One region of the Streptomyces sp. NPDC101165 genome, then DNA from elsewhere that is predicted to be linked to it. Evidence: riboswitches for the same ligand, from Rfam matches in the RefSeq annotation. Region 1 holds a riboswitch; each other region holds the start of a gene.
The links. Region 1 has a riboswitch for thiamine pyrophosphate ahead of ACIRVH_RS34065 (thiamine ABC transporter substrate binding subunit). Riboswitches for the same ligand answer to the same signal wherever they lie in the genome.
Positions count from the first base shown of each region.

Region 2: linked by a shared signal. The riboswitch ahead of thiO (glycine oxidase ThiO) and the one ahead of ACIRVH_RS34065 (thiamine ABC transporter substrate binding subunit) in region 1 are both predicted to bind thiamine pyrophosphate.
Region 3: linked by a shared signal. The riboswitch ahead of thiC (phosphomethylpyrimidine synthase ThiC) and the one ahead of ACIRVH_RS34065 (thiamine ABC transporter substrate binding subunit) in region 1 are both predicted to bind thiamine pyrophosphate.

Region 1 is NZ_JBIWPG010000019.1:61,123-66,371, forward strand. Features, by position in the region: gene ACIRVH_RS34045 (deoxyxylulose-5-phosphate synthase) at 1-78, opposite strand, end outside; gene ACIRVH_RS34050 (TetR/AcrR family transcriptional regulator) at 385-1,020, opposite strand; gene ACIRVH_RS34055 (ATP-binding protein) at 1,207-1,776, shown strand; gene rlmN (23S rRNA (adenine(2503)-C(2))-methyltransferase RlmN) at 1,881-2,987, shown strand; TPP riboswitch at 3,023-3,130, shown strand; gene ACIRVH_RS34065 (thiamine ABC transporter substrate binding subunit) at 3,214-4,287, shown strand; gene ACIRVH_RS34070 (ABC transporter permease) at 4,329-5,249, shown strand, end outside.
Region 2 is NZ_JBIWPG010000008.1:385,294-390,542, forward strand. Features, by position in the region: gene pknB (Stk1 family PASTA domain-containing Ser/Thr kinase) at 1-789, opposite strand, end outside; gene ACIRVH_RS19850 (thiazole synthase) at 895-1,689, opposite strand; gene thiS (sulfur carrier protein ThiS) at 1,693-1,905, opposite strand; gene thiO (glycine oxidase ThiO) at 1,902-3,062, opposite strand; TPP riboswitch at 3,060-3,171, opposite strand; gene ACIRVH_RS19865 (hypothetical protein) at 3,225-3,575, shown strand; gene ACIRVH_RS19870 (NAD(P)/FAD-dependent oxidoreductase) at 3,608-4,840, shown strand; gene ACIRVH_RS19875 (Rv2175c family DNA-binding protein) at 4,906-5,249, shown strand, end outside.
Region 3 is NZ_JBIWPG010000006.1:342,346-347,594, forward strand. Features, by position in the region: gene ACIRVH_RS15375 (IclR family transcriptional regulator) at 1-639, shown strand, start outside; gene ACIRVH_RS15380 (SsgA family sporulation/cell division regulator) at 738-1,175, shown strand; gene ACIRVH_RS15385 (YibE/F family protein) at 1,270-2,691, opposite strand; TPP riboswitch at 2,772-2,945, shown strand; gene thiC (phosphomethylpyrimidine synthase ThiC) at 2,938-4,722, shown strand; gene ACIRVH_RS15395 (hypothetical protein) at 4,805-5,249, shown strand, end outside.

The DNA of each region.
Region 1 (5,249 bases):
CTCCCGCCACGGGTCGTAGCACTGCTTGTACGACACCCGGCAGGACAGACAGACGTACGAGGTCTTGGCGGCAGACATGCGGCCAGACTAGGGAGCCCCCATGACGCCGGCCAAGCAGGTTTCCGGCACCCGGCCCCGAAGGAACCCGGCGGCCCCGGATGCGTGACGCGCTGGATCGCGACGCGCCCCCGGACCGCCGGACCCCGTACCGCTCGGTGGCGCACGTACTGGCCGCCGGCGGTGCCGGGAGGTCGGCCGAAGTGGTGCACGGCGACGGTCACGGAACCGCCTTCGACGCTGATGGTGTACGCGCCGGGGCCCGTGTACGGCACAACGAGACCCCTGTGTCGGATGAACGAACAGCACCCCGTGCCCGCGTCGGGCTCAGTGCGAGGGAGGCGCCTCGACGTCACCTCGTCCTGACCCCGGGGCGTTCCATCCAGGCTCCAGGCTGTCGAGGAGGGCGCGGAAGGCCTTGTCGGCGTGGTCCCAGTGTCCGTCCGCCAGCGGGGCGATCAAGAGGCCGACGGCGGCGTCGGTCAGGAGGGTGGCCTGGGTCCGGGCTCGATCCTGGCCCATGCCGAGGTCGCGGAAGACGGAGCCGAGCAGGGCCGTCCATTCGGTGACGATGTCGCGCATGACGGGCCCGTAGCGGTCCGGGTGAAGCACGCTGGCGCTCATGATCTCGAGATAGAGAGGGAGGGTGGCGCGTACATCGGGGTCTCTGAACTGCTGCCACACCTCCTCGATGAAGCGGCGCAGGCCCGCAGGGCTCGTGGGCGGGCCGACGGTCTTCAGCAGTGCGCGGGCGCGCAGGAGGGGCCGGCGCTCGTAGATGGCGAGGGCTTCGGCGATCATCCGTTCCTTGCTGCCGAAGTAGTACAGGAGCATGCGGTCGCTGGTGCCCAGGGCCTTGGCCAGCGGGCGCAGGGAGAGGTCCGCGAGGCCGTTGCGCATCACGTACTCGCGGACCCGGTCGAGAAGGTCGCGCCGCTTGGCCGGATCGGGCGGGCGAGGCATGCGGGCTCCTGGGGGCGTGAGGGCTGCAACTTCCATCTGTCCGTAAATTCACTTTTGGGCAGGTCTTTACTGTAGCAACCGCTTCGTATATATTTTAGGTGTAGCGACTGCTACATATAGCGCCTGGCGCACGCCAAGCGCATCCACCGGCGGACCCACCGCCGCTGCCCAGAAAGGACAGATCTCATGGTTATCCAGGCCATCGGCCACGCCATCGGCTCTCGCCGGGGAGATCGGTCCTCTCATGCCACTCCATCCTCGTGGCTCGCCAGGCAGTGGGCCCTCTGGTCCCGCACGCTCGCGCCACTGCGACCGCTGGATGCGCCGCGCGGCCGCGCCACCGTCTGGGACGCCTCCTGGCCCCTGCAGCGGGAACTGACCTCGGCCCGCCGAGCCCGCCGTCTGGTGACCGCGCAACTGAGCGACTGGGCGCTGGACGACCTGTCCGACACGGCCGAGCTTCTGGTCAGCGAACTGGTCACCAACGCCCTGCGGCATACGCGCGGCCCGCTCAGGCTCAACCTGCGACTGCGTCACTCCCGCCTGCTGTGCGAGGTCGAGGACACCGAGCCCTCCGGTCCTGTGCACACCGCGGTCGACTCGGACGCGGAAGGCGGCCGCGGCACGGAACTGCTCGACCTGCTCGCCGATGCCTGGGGCAACATCCGGACAGGGACGGGCAAGACCATTTGGTTCGAGCTGCAGGCCGAGGACCACTCCGTGAGGGGTGCACCTGCCGTGACGATGGTGGCCTGAGGAAGTCGCCGCCGGCCGAAGCCGCTCGGTGACGGCCGGTGACGACAGTCGTAGTGAGCGACAGCCGCAGGCCACCCAATTGGATCTGCGACACTGGTAAGGCCATGCCTAAGCCCGGAGAACTCACTTTCGTAGCCCCGCGCGGAGCCAAGAAGCCGCCGCGGCACCTTGCCGACCTCACGCCCGCCCAGCGCAAGGAGGCGGTGGCCGAGGTCGGCGAGAAGCCGTTTCGTGCCAAGCAGCTCTCGCAGCACTACTTCGCGCGGTACGCGCACGACCCCGAGCAGTGGACCGACATCCCGGCCGGTTCGCGGGACAGACTGCGCGAGGCGCTGTTCCCAGAGCTGATGACCGTCGTCCGGAATCTGTCCACCGACCAGGGGACGACCCGCAAGACGCTGTGGCGGCTGTTCGACGGCACGCTCGTGGAGTCGGTGCTGATGCGGTACCCGGACCGGGTGACCATGTGCATCAGCTCGCAGGCCGGGTGTGGGATGAACTGCCCCTTCTGTGCCACCGGGCAGGCGGGGCTCGACCGGAATCTGTCGACCGCCGAGATCGTCCACCAGATCGTGGACGGCATGCGGGCGCTGCGGGACGGGGAAGTGCCCGGTGGGCCCGCGCGGCTTTCCAACATCGTCTTCATGGGCATGGGCGAGCCGCTCGCCAACTACAACCGGGTCGTGGGGGCCATCCGCGCGCTCACCGATCCCGCGCCGGACGGGCTCGGGCTCTCGCAGCGCGGGATCACGGTCTCGACGGTCGGGCTCGTGCCCGCCATCCACCGGCTCGCCGACGAGGGCTTCAAGTGCCGGCTCGCGATCTCCCTGCACGCCCCCGACGACGAGCTGCGCGACACCCTCGTCCCCGTGAACACGCGGTGGAAGGTGCGCGAGGTGCTGGACGCCGGGTTCGAGTACGTCGAGAAGTCCGGGCGCCGGCTGTCGATCGAGTATGCGCTCATCCGCGACATCAACGACCAGGCCTGGCGCGGTGACCGGCTCGGGCGGCTGCTCAGGGGCAAGCCCGTGCACGTCAACCTGATTCCGCTGAACCCGACGCCGGGGTCCAAGTGGACCGCCTCGCGCCCCGAGGACGAGAAGGCGTTCGTGGAGGCCATCGCCGCCCACGGTGTCCCGGTCACCGTCCGGGACACCCGCGGGCAGGAGATCGACGGGGCGTGTGGTCAGCTCGCGGCCACCGAGCGGTAATCTGGCTGCGTTCGATCAGGTCTCATCACATCTTCATATTCCGACAGGGGAGCGCCACAGCGCTGAGAGTGCGGCATACGGGCCGCAGACCCTCTGAACCTCGCCCAGGTCATTCTGGGTAGGAAGTTCGGTCACCACTCATGCTGTCGTGCCCTGCCCGGGTTCTTCCCAGAAGGACCGGGCAGGGCCGCGTTCTTCCTGGCCAACCCCCAGGAGGACAACTCACGTGCACACCAAGACCCTCGTGGCCGCGGCGGTCGGCCTCGGCCTGCTCACCTTGTCCGCGTGCGGATCGACGGACGGCAAGGGCTCGGCGGACTCCAAGACCGTGACCCTCGTCAGCCACGACTCGTGGGCCGTCTCCAAGAACGTGCTCAAGGACTTCGAGAAGCAGTCCGGCTACAAGGTCCGGGTACTGCCGGGCGGCGATGCCGGCCAGGCGGTCAACAAGGCGATCCTGACCAAGGACAACCCGCAGGGCGACGTCTTCTTCGGCGTCGACAACACCCTGCTGTCCCGGGCTCTCGACAACGGGCTGTTCCAGCCCTACGAGGCGAAGGGCCTCGGCACCGTCGGCGCCGCCTACCAGCTCGACCAGGACAAGCACCGGGTCACGCCGGTCGACTACGGCGACATCTGCGTCAACTACGACAAGGCCTACTTCAGCGAGCACAAGCTGACCCCGCCGCAGACCTTCGCCGACCTTGCCAAGCCCGCGTACAAGAACCTCCTCGTCACCGAGAACGCGGCCACCTCCTCACCCGGCCTCGGGTTCCTGCTCGGCAGCGCCGCGCAGTACGGCGACAACGGATGGCAGGACTACTGGAAGAAGCTCAAGGCCAACGGCGTCAAGGTCGTCGACGGCTGGGAGCAGGCCTACCGCCAGGAGTTCTCCGGCTCGTCCGAGGGCAAGAAGGCGGGCGGCGACCGGCCGCTCGTGGTGTCGTACGCCTCCTCCCCGCCCGCCGAGGTGATCTACGCCAAGAAGCGGCCCAGCACCGCCCCGACCGGCGTCGCCACCGGCACCTGCTTCCGGCAGATCGAGTTCGCCGGGCTGCTGAGCAACGCGAAGAACACCAAGGGCGCCAAGGCGTTCATCGACTTCCTGCTCTCCAAGGAGTTCCAGCAGGACATGCCGCTGAACATGTTCGTGTACCCGGTGGTGCAGGGCGCCGCGGTGCCCGACGACTTCACGAAGTACGGGCCGGCCGCCAAGGAGCCCGAGACCATGGCCCCCGGCAAGATCGCCGCCAACCGCGACCAGTGGGTCAAGTCGTGGACGTCGCTCGTACTGAAGTAGCCGAGGGGCGAACGCGCGGGAGCGCGGCGCGGCTGGGGCTCCTGGCCCTGCCCGTCGCGTTCTTCGCCGTCTTCTTCGCCTGGCCCGTCGCCGCGATCGTCGCACGCGGGCTGAAGGTGGACGGCGTCTGGCAGTTCGGACGGATGGCGGACGTCGTCACCCAGCCCGACATCCGGCACGTGCTCTGGTTCACCGCCTGGCAGGCGCTCGCCTCCACCGCGCTCACCCTGCTGCTCGCCCTGCCCGCCGCCTATGTCTTCGCCCGCCTGGACTTCCCGGGCAGACAGCTGCTGCGGGCCGTCGTCACGGTCCCCTTCGTGCTGCCGACCGTCGTCGTCGGCACGGCGTTCCTCGCGCTCGTCGGCCGCGGCGGGCTCCTCGACGACCTGTGGGGCGTACGGCTCGACACCACCGTGTGGGCGATCCTGCTGGCGCACGTCTTCTTCAACTACGCGGTGGTCGTCCGCACGGTCGGCGGGCTGTGGGCCCAGCTCGACCCCCGGCAGGAGCAGGCCGCCCGGATGCTCGGCGCGTCCCCGCTGCGCGCCTGGCGGAAGGTGACGCTGCCCGCCCTCGCACCCGCCGTGGCCGCCGCCGCGCTGATGGTGTTCCTGTTCACCTTCACCTCCTTCGGCGTGGTGCAGATCCTCGGCGGGCCCACCTTCTCCACCCTCGAAGTGGAGATCTACCGCCAGACCTCGGAGATCTTCGACCTGTCCACGGCCGCCGTCCTCACCCTCGTCCAGTTCGTCGCGGTGGGCGCGATCCTCGCCGTGCACGCCTGGACGGTACGACGGCGGGAGACCGCCCTGCGGCTCGTCGACCCGAAGGCGACCGCCCGCCGGCCGCGCGGCGCCGGGCAGTGGGCGCTGCTCGCCGGGGTCCTGGTCACCGCGGCCCTGCTGCTGGTCCTGCCGCTCGCCGTGCTCGTGCGGCGCTCCCTCGACGCGCCGGGCTTCGGC
Region 2 (5,249 bases), on a different contig from region 1:
CGGCCGGACGTCCGGGGTGCGCGCGGTGGCCGAGGCCACCAGCTCGTCCAGCTCGTGCGGCAGCCCCGGCACCAGCGCCGAGGGCTGCGGCACGTCCTCGTGGATGTGCTTGTACAACACCTGCGCGGGGGAGTCCCCGGAGTGCGGCCGGCCGCCGGTCAGCATCTCGTAGAGGACGACACCGCACGCGTACACGTCGACGCGCGGATCGGCGGTGCCCTGTTCTATCTGCTCGGGCGCGAGGTACGACACGGTCCCGAGCACGGCACCCGTCGTGCTGGTCACGGTGTCCACGGACCGCACGAGCCCGAAGTCGGCGACCTTGACCCGGCCGTCGTCCCCTATCAACACGTTCTCGGGCTTCATGTCCCGGTGCACGAACCCGGCCCGGTGCGCGGCGCCGAGCGCGGCCAGCACGGGCTCCAGGATGTCCAGCGCGGCCCGCGGCTGCAGCGCGCCCCGCTCGCGCAGCACGTCCCGCAGGGTGCACCCGGCGACGTACTCCATCGCCAGGTACACGTACGACCCGTCGGTCCCCTGGTCGAAGACCTGCACCACATTGGGGTGGGCCAGCCGGGCGACCGACTTGGCCTCCCGGATGAACCGCTCCACGAACGACCCGTCGGCCGCCAGGGTCGGGTGCATCACCTTGAGCGCGAGAACGCGGTCCAGGCGGGTGTCCAGGGCCCGGTAGACCGTGGCCATCCCACCGACCGCGATCCGCGCATCGACGCGATAGCGTCCGTCGAGCACCTGCCCGACGAGGGGGTCCTGAAGGGTCGTATCCACGCAGGCGAGTGTACGAGGGGTGACCGACAGTCCCGCGCGCTCGGCCGTTCCGGGGACGGACTGCAGCAGAGCTGTGACCCTCGCGGCACCCGGCCAGGGCCTGCCTCAGAAAGCGGGGCGCTCCGGATCCAGGTGCGCGCGGCCCTCGGCCGGGGAGGAGGCCTCCGCGAAGTGCCTGCGCGGGATCCGCCCGGCCAGCCGGGCCAGCCGCCCCGCCTCCACCGCGTGCTTCATGGCGGAGGCCATCGTCTCCGGCTCCTGCGCCCGGGTGACGGCCGAGGCGAGCATCACACCCGCGCACCCCAGCTCCATCGCCAGCGCCACGTCCGATGCCGTACCGGCCCCCGCGTCCAGGATCACCGGCACGCGCGCGTGCTCCACGATCAGCTGGAAGTTGTGCGGGTTGCGGATCCCGAGCCCGGAGCCGATCGGCGAGCCCAGCGGCATCACCGCCGCACAGCCCACGTCCTCCAGCTTCCGCGCGAGCACGGGGTCGTCATTGGTGTACGGCAGCACCGTGAACCCGTCGTCGACCAGCGTCTCCGCCGCCTCCAGCAGCTCCACCGGGTCCGGCAGCAGCGTCCGCTCGTCGGCGATGACCTCCAGCTTGATCAGGTCGGTGCCCAGCGCCTCCCGGGCCAGCCGGGCGGTCAGCACGGCCTCCCCGGCGGTGAAACAGCCCGCCGTGTTCGGCAGCACCTTGATGCCCAGCTTCTCCAGCACCGACAGCACCGAGCCGTGCACCGAGGGGTCGACCCGCCGCATGGCCACCGTGGTCAGCTCCGTGCCGGAGGCGACCAGCGCCCGCTCCAGCACGTCCAGGCTCGGTGCGCCGCCGGTGCCCATGATCAGCCGGGAGCCGAGGGGCACACCGCCGAGGACGAAGGGATCGTCGGCCATGGGTCAGCCTCCTTGGACGGCGGTGAGGACTTCGACACGGTCGCCCTCGGCGAGGGCCGTGGTCGGCCACTGCGCGCGCGGGACGACGGTTTCGTTGACGGCGGCGGCCACCCCGGAGGGCGCCACGGTGAGGGTCTTCACGAGGGCGTCCAGCGCGGTGCCCGGGGCGACCTCGTGGCGCGCCCCGTTCACGGAGATGGTGACGGAGAGGTTCATGCGGGCTGCTCCATGAGTGCGGCGCCGAAGCGCTTCGGCGTGAACGGACGAGCCTCCTCGGGCAGCTCACCGCCGACCAGCAGCTCCGCCATCACGTCCCCGGTGACCGGCGTGAGCAGTACCCCGTTGCGGTAGTGCCCGGTGGCCAGCAGCAGCCCGTCGAGCCCGGACGGGCCGAGCAGCGGCGCGTTGTCCGGGGAACCGGGACGCAGCCCCGCCCGGGTCTCGGTGAGGGGCAGCTCGGTGATCCCCGGCACCAGCTCATGGGCGTCGCGCAGCAGCTCGTACACGCCCCCGGCGGTGACGGTCGTGTCCCAGCCCAGCTCCTCGCTGGTGGCGCCGACGACCAGCTCGCCGTTCTCCCGGGGCACCAGGTAGACATGGCTGCCGCGCACCATCGCCCGCACGGTGCGGTTCAGGAAGGGGGCGTACCGGCGCGGCACGGTCAGCCGCAGCACCTGGCCCTTCACCGGTCGCACGGGGGGCAGTACGTCGTCCGGGACGCCCGCGAGCCGTCCGCTCAGGCTGCCGCCGGCGAGGACGACCTGGTCCGCGCTCAGCGCGGTGCCGTCCTCCGTGGTGACCCCGGTGGCCCGGTCCCGTGCGACGTCGAGCCGCTCGGCCCAGGACCGGTGGAAGACCACTCCGGCCCGCTCGCACGCGGTCAGCAGGGCGGAGGCCAGCCGCCTCGGGTCGATCTGGTGGTCGCCGTCGACCCGCAGCCCGCCGCGCACCCCGGGCGCGAGCATCGGCTCCAGACGCCGGCACTCCCGCCCGGACAGCCACTCCGACTCCAGGCCGGAACGCTGCTGGAGCGTGTGCAGTTCGCGCAGGTGGGCGCGGTCGTCGGCGTCGAGCGCGACGGCGAGCGTGCCGCAGCGGCGGTAGCCGAGGTCGTGGCCGGTCAGCTCGGTCAGCTCGGCCGCGAAGTCCGGGTAGCGGCGGGCGGACTCCAGGTTCAGGGCGAGCAGTGTCTCCTCGCCGTAGTGCAGTTCGGTGACCGCGGCCAGCATCCCCGCCGCGACCCGCGCGGCGCCGCCGCCGGGCTCGGGGTCCACCACGGCCGTGACGAGCCCGCGCTGCGCGGCCCGCCAGGCCGTGACCAGGCCGATGATTCCGCCCCCGATGACGAGGACGTCGGACGTACGTGACGACATGGGCGTCCAGCCCCTCCCTTCGCCGGCATGACCCGGATCAGGTTCGTACGGTCGGAGGCCGCCAGCCTCCCTCTCAGCCCGGTGCGTCCGGGCTCCCGCGAGTGCTTGTACGGTGGCCACCCTAGCCCGCAGCGCTCGTCACTCGTAAGGGAGCCCCGGTCCATGGCCCGCTCGCTCGACGGACTGATCCTGGCCCCCGTGGCGGACCAGGCCCCAGGTCAGGTGGGTACCCGCACCCGGTTCGCGTACCACGAGAAGGACGGCGAGATCTGGGCGGAGTACACGGGTGGCGACGTCGTGCGCGGCCACTTGGTCGGCACCCGGCGGGGCGACCGGCTGGACTTCCGGTACGTGCAGCTGGGGCACGACGGGACGACCTCCTCGGGGCACTGCGTGTCCACCGTCGTGGAGCTGCCGGGCGGGCGGGTGCGGCTGGAGGAGACCTGGGAGTGGGAGTCCCGGCAGGGCGCCGGGACCAGCGTTGTGGAACAGGTCACCGAGCACGCCCGCTGACTGACGAATTGTCAATTGTCTATGGTGATCGGGTGAGCGAGCAGACACCACAGCAGGGCACGTCACAGGGGCGGCGCGTGGTCGTCGCGGGCGCGGGTATGGCCGGGGTGCAGACCGCGGTCGCCCTGCGCGAGCACGGCTTCACGGGCACCGTCACGCTGATCGGCGCGGAGCCCCACCAGCCGTACGACCGGCCGCCGCTGTCCAAGGCCGTGCTGCTCGGCAAGGCCGAGGGCTCCGCCTTCGACGTCGACTTCGAGTCGCTCGGCGTCGAACTGCGGCTCGGCTGCGAGGTGCTGGGCGTGCGCCCCGGCGACCACGAGCTGGACACCGAGGCCGGGCCCGTCCCGTACGACGTGCTGGTCCTCGCCACCGGCGCCGAACCGATCACGCTGCCGGGCACCGAGGGCGTGCCCGGTGTGCACCTGCTGCGCACCCTCGACGACGCCGAGCGGCTGCGGCCGGTGCTCGCCCGGCAGCACGCCATCGTGGTCGTCGGCGCCGGCTGGATCGGCGCCGAGTTCGCCACGGCGGCCCGCGAGGCGGGCTGCGCGGTGACCGTCGTCGAGGCCGCCGACCGGCCGCTCGCGGGCGCGCTCCCGCCCGAGGTGGCCGCCCCGATGGCCGCCTGGTACGCCGACAGCGGCACCGAGCTGCGCACCCACGCGCGCGTGGAGCGCGTCGAGCCGGGCGCGGTGGTGCTCACCGACGGCACGCGGCTGCCCGCGGACGCCGTCGTGGTCGGCATCGGCGCGCGCCCCGCCACCGCCTGGCTGGCCGGCTCCGGCATCGAGCTGGGCGCGCACGGCGAGGTCGTGGCCGACGCCCACCTGCGCACCTCCGTCGAGGACGTGTACGCGGTCGGCGACTGTGCCTCCTTCCCCTCGGCCCGGTACGGCACCCGGCTGCTGGTCCACCACTGGGACAACGCCCTGCAGGGCCCGCGCACGGTCGCAGCGAACGTCCTGGGCGAGACCCCCGCGGTCTACGACCCGGTGCCGTACTTCTGGTCCGAGCAGTTCGGCCGCTTCGTCCAGTACGCCGGCCACCACCCCGCGGCCGACCGCATGGTGTGGCGCGGCGACCCGGCGGGCCCGGCCTGGACCGTCTGCTGGCTGCGCGAGGACCGGCTGGTGGCCCTGCTGGCCGTGGGCCGACCGCGTGATCTGGCCCAGGGCCGCCGACTGATCGAGGCGGGCCGGCGCATGGATCCCGAGGCGCTGACCGACCCGGCGCGGCCCCTGAAGGACGCCACCGCCGACTAGGCACGTCCTCCCAGGTGGACCGGCCTGACTTCCGACTGTCGGTGGGGGATGGCAGGCTTGTTCCCGTGACCGAGATTGACGCAAAGATCGATGCTCTCGTCCCCGCCTGGCTCACCCTCCCCGACATCGCCGAGATGCTCGACGTCGAGGTGACACGTGTGCGGCAGCTGGTCAAGGAGGGCCAGCTCATCGCCGTACGCCGAGGTGAGAACCGGGCGCTGCACGTCCCCGCCGCCTTCATCGACGGGGACAAGGTCGTCAAGGGCCTGTCCGGGACCCTGACGCTCCTGCGGGACGACGGCTTCACCGATGAAGAGATGATCGAGTGGCTCTTCACCCCCGACCCGACCCTGCCCGGCACCCCCGCGCAGGCCCTGAGCGAGAATCGCGGCACGGAGGTGAAGCGCCG
Region 3 (5,249 bases), on a different contig from region 1:
GCCCTGCCCACGACCTATCACCTGTTGCGCACCCTGGTGTACGAGGGCTATCTGCGCCGCGAGAAGGGGCTGTTCTTCCTCGGTGACGCGGCCGAGCGGCTGAGCAGCAGCGGGGCGCAGCAGAAACGTCGCAGCACGGTGGCCGACACTCTGGCGCACTGGCGCGATTCCATCGGTGTGCCGGTGTACTACGCGATGTACCGGGACGGTGAGATCGAGGTCATGTGTGTCGCCGAATCGCGGGAGGCCCCGGCGGTCGAGGAGTGGGCCGACTTCCGTGAGACGGGGCACGCGCACGCGATCGGCCAGTGCCTGCTCTCCCAGCTGGACGAGGACGCCCGCCGGGACCATCTGGCCCGCTATCCGGCGCAGTCCATCACCCCGTACACCGTGCGCGACAACCACGCTCTGCTGCGCCGGCTGGCCAGGATGCCGCGGATGGACCCGGTGGTGGAGCGTCAGGAGTACGCGCTGGGGACGGTCTGCGCGGCTATTCCGATCACGGTCGGCACCACGGCGGCCACGATGGCCATCTCGCTCCCCGCCCACCAGGCCGACCGTCTCCTGCCCGCCGCACAGCGGTTGCAGACCGAGATCGGGCGCCATCTGGGCGCGCTGATGCCCTCTATCAGTATCTGAAAACTCACTCCTTGTGATCTGTTGTGTACTTTCAGCAAGATTTGACTACGGTCGAGGGATCAATCCCGGCCAGTCGATGTCATTTGACGGGGTAGGCGATGCGTGAATCCGTACAAGCAGAAGTCATGATGAGCTTTCTCGTGTCGGAGGAGCTCTCCTTCCGCATTCCGGTGGAGTTGCGCTACGAGACCTTTGATCCCTATGCCGTGCGGCTGACCTTCCATCTGCCCGGTGATGCCCCGGTGACCTGGGCCTTCGGTCGCGAGCTGCTGATCGACGGGGTCGGACGGCCGTGCGGCGAGGGGGACGTGCACATCGCCCCCGTCGACGCCGAGGTCCTGGGCGAGGTGCTGATCCGGCTTCAGGTCGGCGGCGACCAGGCCCTGTTCCGCTCCTCGGCTCCGCCGCTCGTGGCCTTCCTCGACCGCACGGACAAGCTCGTGCCGCTCGGGCAGGAGGGCGCGCTGGCCGACTTCGACGCCCATCTCGACGAGGCCCTGGACCGCATCCTGGCCGAGGAACAGAGCGCCGGCTGAGACGTTGCGGCAACGGGGCGCCAAGCGCTCCGCCATGCCGCGTGCAGCTGTGCAGGAACGCTTCTTCGGTGGGTCCGGTCTCCGCCGGGTTCCTTCACCGCTTCCGGCGCCGGCCCCTGCCGCCGCGTGCCGGAACGGGCTGTGCCCCGGCGGCGGCCGCCGCGGCCGGTGCCGGCCGGTCGGCCGACACCACCAGGGCGGCGAGCGCGGTGGTGACCGGGACGGAGGCGACCAGACCGATCGAACCCACCAGCGTGCGCACGATCTCCTCGGCCACCAGCTCGCTGTTGGCGACCGTGCCCACGCTGCTCTGCGCGATCGAGAACAGCAGCAGCAGCGGCAGCGCGGCACCGGCGTAGGCGAGGACGAGGGTGTTGACCACCGAGGCGATGTGGTCGCGGCCGATCCGGATGCCCGCCCGGTACAGCCCGCGCCAGCCCATCGCCGGATTGGCCTCGTGCAGTTCCCAGACCGCCGATGTCTGGGTCACCGTCACATCGTCCAGGACACCGAGCGAACCGATGATGACGCCGGCCAGCAGCAGCCCGCTCATGTCGATCGACGGGTACAGGCCGTGGATCAGACCGGTGCTGTCGTCCGTGTTGCCGGTGAGCGCGGCCCAGTCGATGAACTCCGAGCCGAGGAAGCCGATCAGCATGAGGGAGGCCAGCGTGCCGAGCACCGCCACCGACGTACGGGCCGACAGTCCATGGCACATGTAGAGCGCGATGAGCATGATCGCACTGGATCCGACGACGGCCACCAGCAGTGGATTCGAGCCCTGCAGGATCGCGGGCAGGATGAAGAGCGTCAGCACCAGGAAGCTGACGGCCAGCGCGACCAGAGCCATGACACCGCGCAGCCGGCCCACCACGACGACGGCCAGCGCGAAGATCCCCGCGAGCAGTGCCATCGGGAACTGACGGTTCACATCGGTGACGGAGTACTGCAGGTCCTTCGGCGCCGAGGGCTCGTAGGCGACCACGACCTTCTCGTCCTCGCGCAACTGTCGTGACTGGTCCGGCTGCACGATCTCGGTGAACGTACGGCCCTGGTCGTTGCCGGTGCCGACCCGGACTGTCGCCTTCTTGCAGGTACCTTTCGCCTGCTGCTGCGCCGAGTTGCCCTCGGCGGTGGAGGCGTTGCCGGTCGAGGTGCCACTCGAGGCGTTCACCGACTTGCAGCTCACCTCGACCACCTTGGTGACCGTGGCCTGCTGCGTCTGGCGGTCGAAGCCGACGCCCGTGCGCTCGTGCGGTGGGGCTCCCCCGGGCCAGAGCACCACCAGGCCGACCACGACCGCGGCCGTGAACGGGATCAGGATCGCCGCGATGACCTTACGCAGATGCTTCGAGACCGGCGCGGCGGGTCCGTGGCTGTGGCTGTGCCCGTGCGAGTGGCCGTGTCCGGAGCCCGGAGCGTGCTGGTGCCCGTGGCCGCCATGGCCGTGTCCGCCGTCCTGTCCGGAGCCGCCTGCGCCCGGCGGTTCGGAGGGCGGGTACGGGTACTGCTCCATGGTGGTCACCGCCAGATCATCGCAAGAACGCCAGGGGCCCTCTGTTCACCGCGCCCGAATTGACGCTAGCGTGGAGGCACCTTTGCACACGCGGGAGCTCGGAGCACCGGGCTGAGAGGGCGCTGACCTCCGTATTCGCGATGTTTCACGTGGAACGTGGTTTCACGGGAAACATCGGCAGACGGAAGCCGCTGCGTCGACCGCCGAACCTGTTACCGGGTAATGCCGGCGTAGGGAGTAGGTCTCATGACCAACAAGGACGCACGCACGCCTGCCTCCGTTCAGGACGAGAAGTCCCAGGAGGCCGGGAAGTCCATCGGCTGGCACAAGGCGTACGTCGAGGGCACCCGCCCCGACCTGCGCGTGCCGGTTCGCCAGGTGCACCTCACCAACGGGCAGTCGGTCACGCTGTACGACACATCAGGCCCGTACACCGATCCACTCGTCGACACCGACGTCCGCAGGGGCCTGGCGCCGCTGCGGGAGAACTGGATCATCGCCCGCGGCGACACCGAGGAGTACGCCGGTCGTCCCGTCCGACCTGAGGACGACGGGATCAAGCACACCTCACCGCGCGGCGGGCTGCGCAACCTGGATGCGGTCTTCCCCGGACGTCCGCGTCAGCCGCGCCGGGGCCGTGACGGCACGGCCGTCACCCAGCTCGCGTACGCCCGCCGCGGCGAGATCACGCCCGAGATGGAGTTCGTGGCCGTCCGCGAGAACGTTGATCCCGAGGTGGTCCGCGAGGAGATCGCGGCGGGCCGCGCGGTGCTCCCGGCCAACGTCAACCACCCGGAGATCGAGCCGATGATCATCGGCAAGCGGTTCCTGGTGAAGGTCAACGCCAACATCGGCAACTCCGCGGTCACGTCCTCCATCGAGGAGGAGGTCGAGAAGATGACCTGGGCGACCCGCTGGGGCGCCGACACGGTCATGGACCTCTCCACCGGTCGCAACATCCACACGACCCGCGAGTGGGTGCTGCGCAACTCCCCCGTCCCCATCGGCACGGTGCCGCTCTACCAGGCACTGGAGAAGGTCGACGGCAAGGCCGAGGAACTGACCTGGGAGATCTACAAGGACACGGTCATCGAGCAGGCCGAGCAGGGCGTGGACTACATGACCGTCCACGCGGGCGTGCGCCTGCCGTACGTGCCGCTCACCGCCAACCGCAAGACGGGCATCGTCTCGCGCGGCGGCTCGATCATGGCCGCGTGGTGCCTCGCGCACCACAGGGAGTCGTTCCTGTACGAGAACTTCGAGGAGCTCTGCGAGATCCTCGCCGCCTACGACGTCACGTACTCGCTCGGCGACGGCCTCCGGCCGGGCTCGATCGCGGACGCCAACGACGAGGCGCAGTTCGCGGAGCTGCGGACGCTCGGGGAACTCAACCGGATCGCCAAGCGTTTCAACGTACAGACCATGATCGAGGGCCCGGGACACGTCCCGATGCACAAGATCAAGGAGAACATCGACCTTCAGCAGGAGATCTGCGATGAGGCTCCGTTCTATACGCTCGGCCCGCTGACCACGGACGTCGCTCCGGCGTACGACCACATCACCTCCGGTATCGGCGCCGCGATGATCGCCTGGTGGGGCACGGCGATGCTCTGCTACGTCACGCCCAAGGAGCACCTGGGCCTGCCCAACCGTGACGACGTCAAGACCGGCGTCATCACCTACAAGATCGCCGCCCACGCGGCCGATCTCGCCAAGGGGCACCCCGGTGCGCAGGAGTGGGACGACGCGCTGTCCGACGCCCGCTTCGAGTTCCGGTGGGAGGACCAGTTCAACCTCGCCCTGGACCCGGACACGGCACGGGAGTTCCACGACGAGACGCTGCCGGCCGAGCCCGCCAAGACGGCCCACTTCTGCTCCATGTGCGGGCCGAAGTTCTGCAGCATGAAGATCTCGCAGGACATCCGCCGCGAACACGGCGGCAGCAAGGCCGAGATCGAAGAGGGCATGGCCCAGAAGTCGAAGGAGTTCGCGGCCGCGGGCAACCGGGTGTACCTGCCGCTGGCGGACTGACGCACGCGGGTGGGCGCTGCTCCTCGGGCCCGATGCCCGGAGAGCAGCGCCGGCACCGGTCGGTGAAACAGGGGGGTTGGGGATGAGACCTGTGGTGTTGCTGGAGACGACGGCTCCGGCACAGTCGCTGGTCTGGCAGGACGACACTCTGGTCGACCCGGTGGGTGGCCGCGCCTGGAACTCCGCCGGTGTGGAGCAGCGGACGGACACGGGCTACGGACCGGTGTTCGACAGAAGCGTCGTCTCCTCCTCCGGCCGCCACAGCGTCGTCTACGCCGAGCGCGGGACCAGGGCTCTGCTGGTCCGGGGCTCGTACGTCGTCCGTGAACTGACGCGCAGCATTCACCACGCCGACGACTTCGACTACCCCGTCGCGCTGGGAGTTCTGCCGGACGGGCGAGAGATCCTGGTTCACTGCCCGGAGGAGTACAACGTCCTCCACATCGAGGAGGTGGAGTCGGGGAAGCGCCTGACTTCGGGCCCACGGGGAGACAAGGACGTCTTCCACTCCCGGCTGTCGGTGAGTC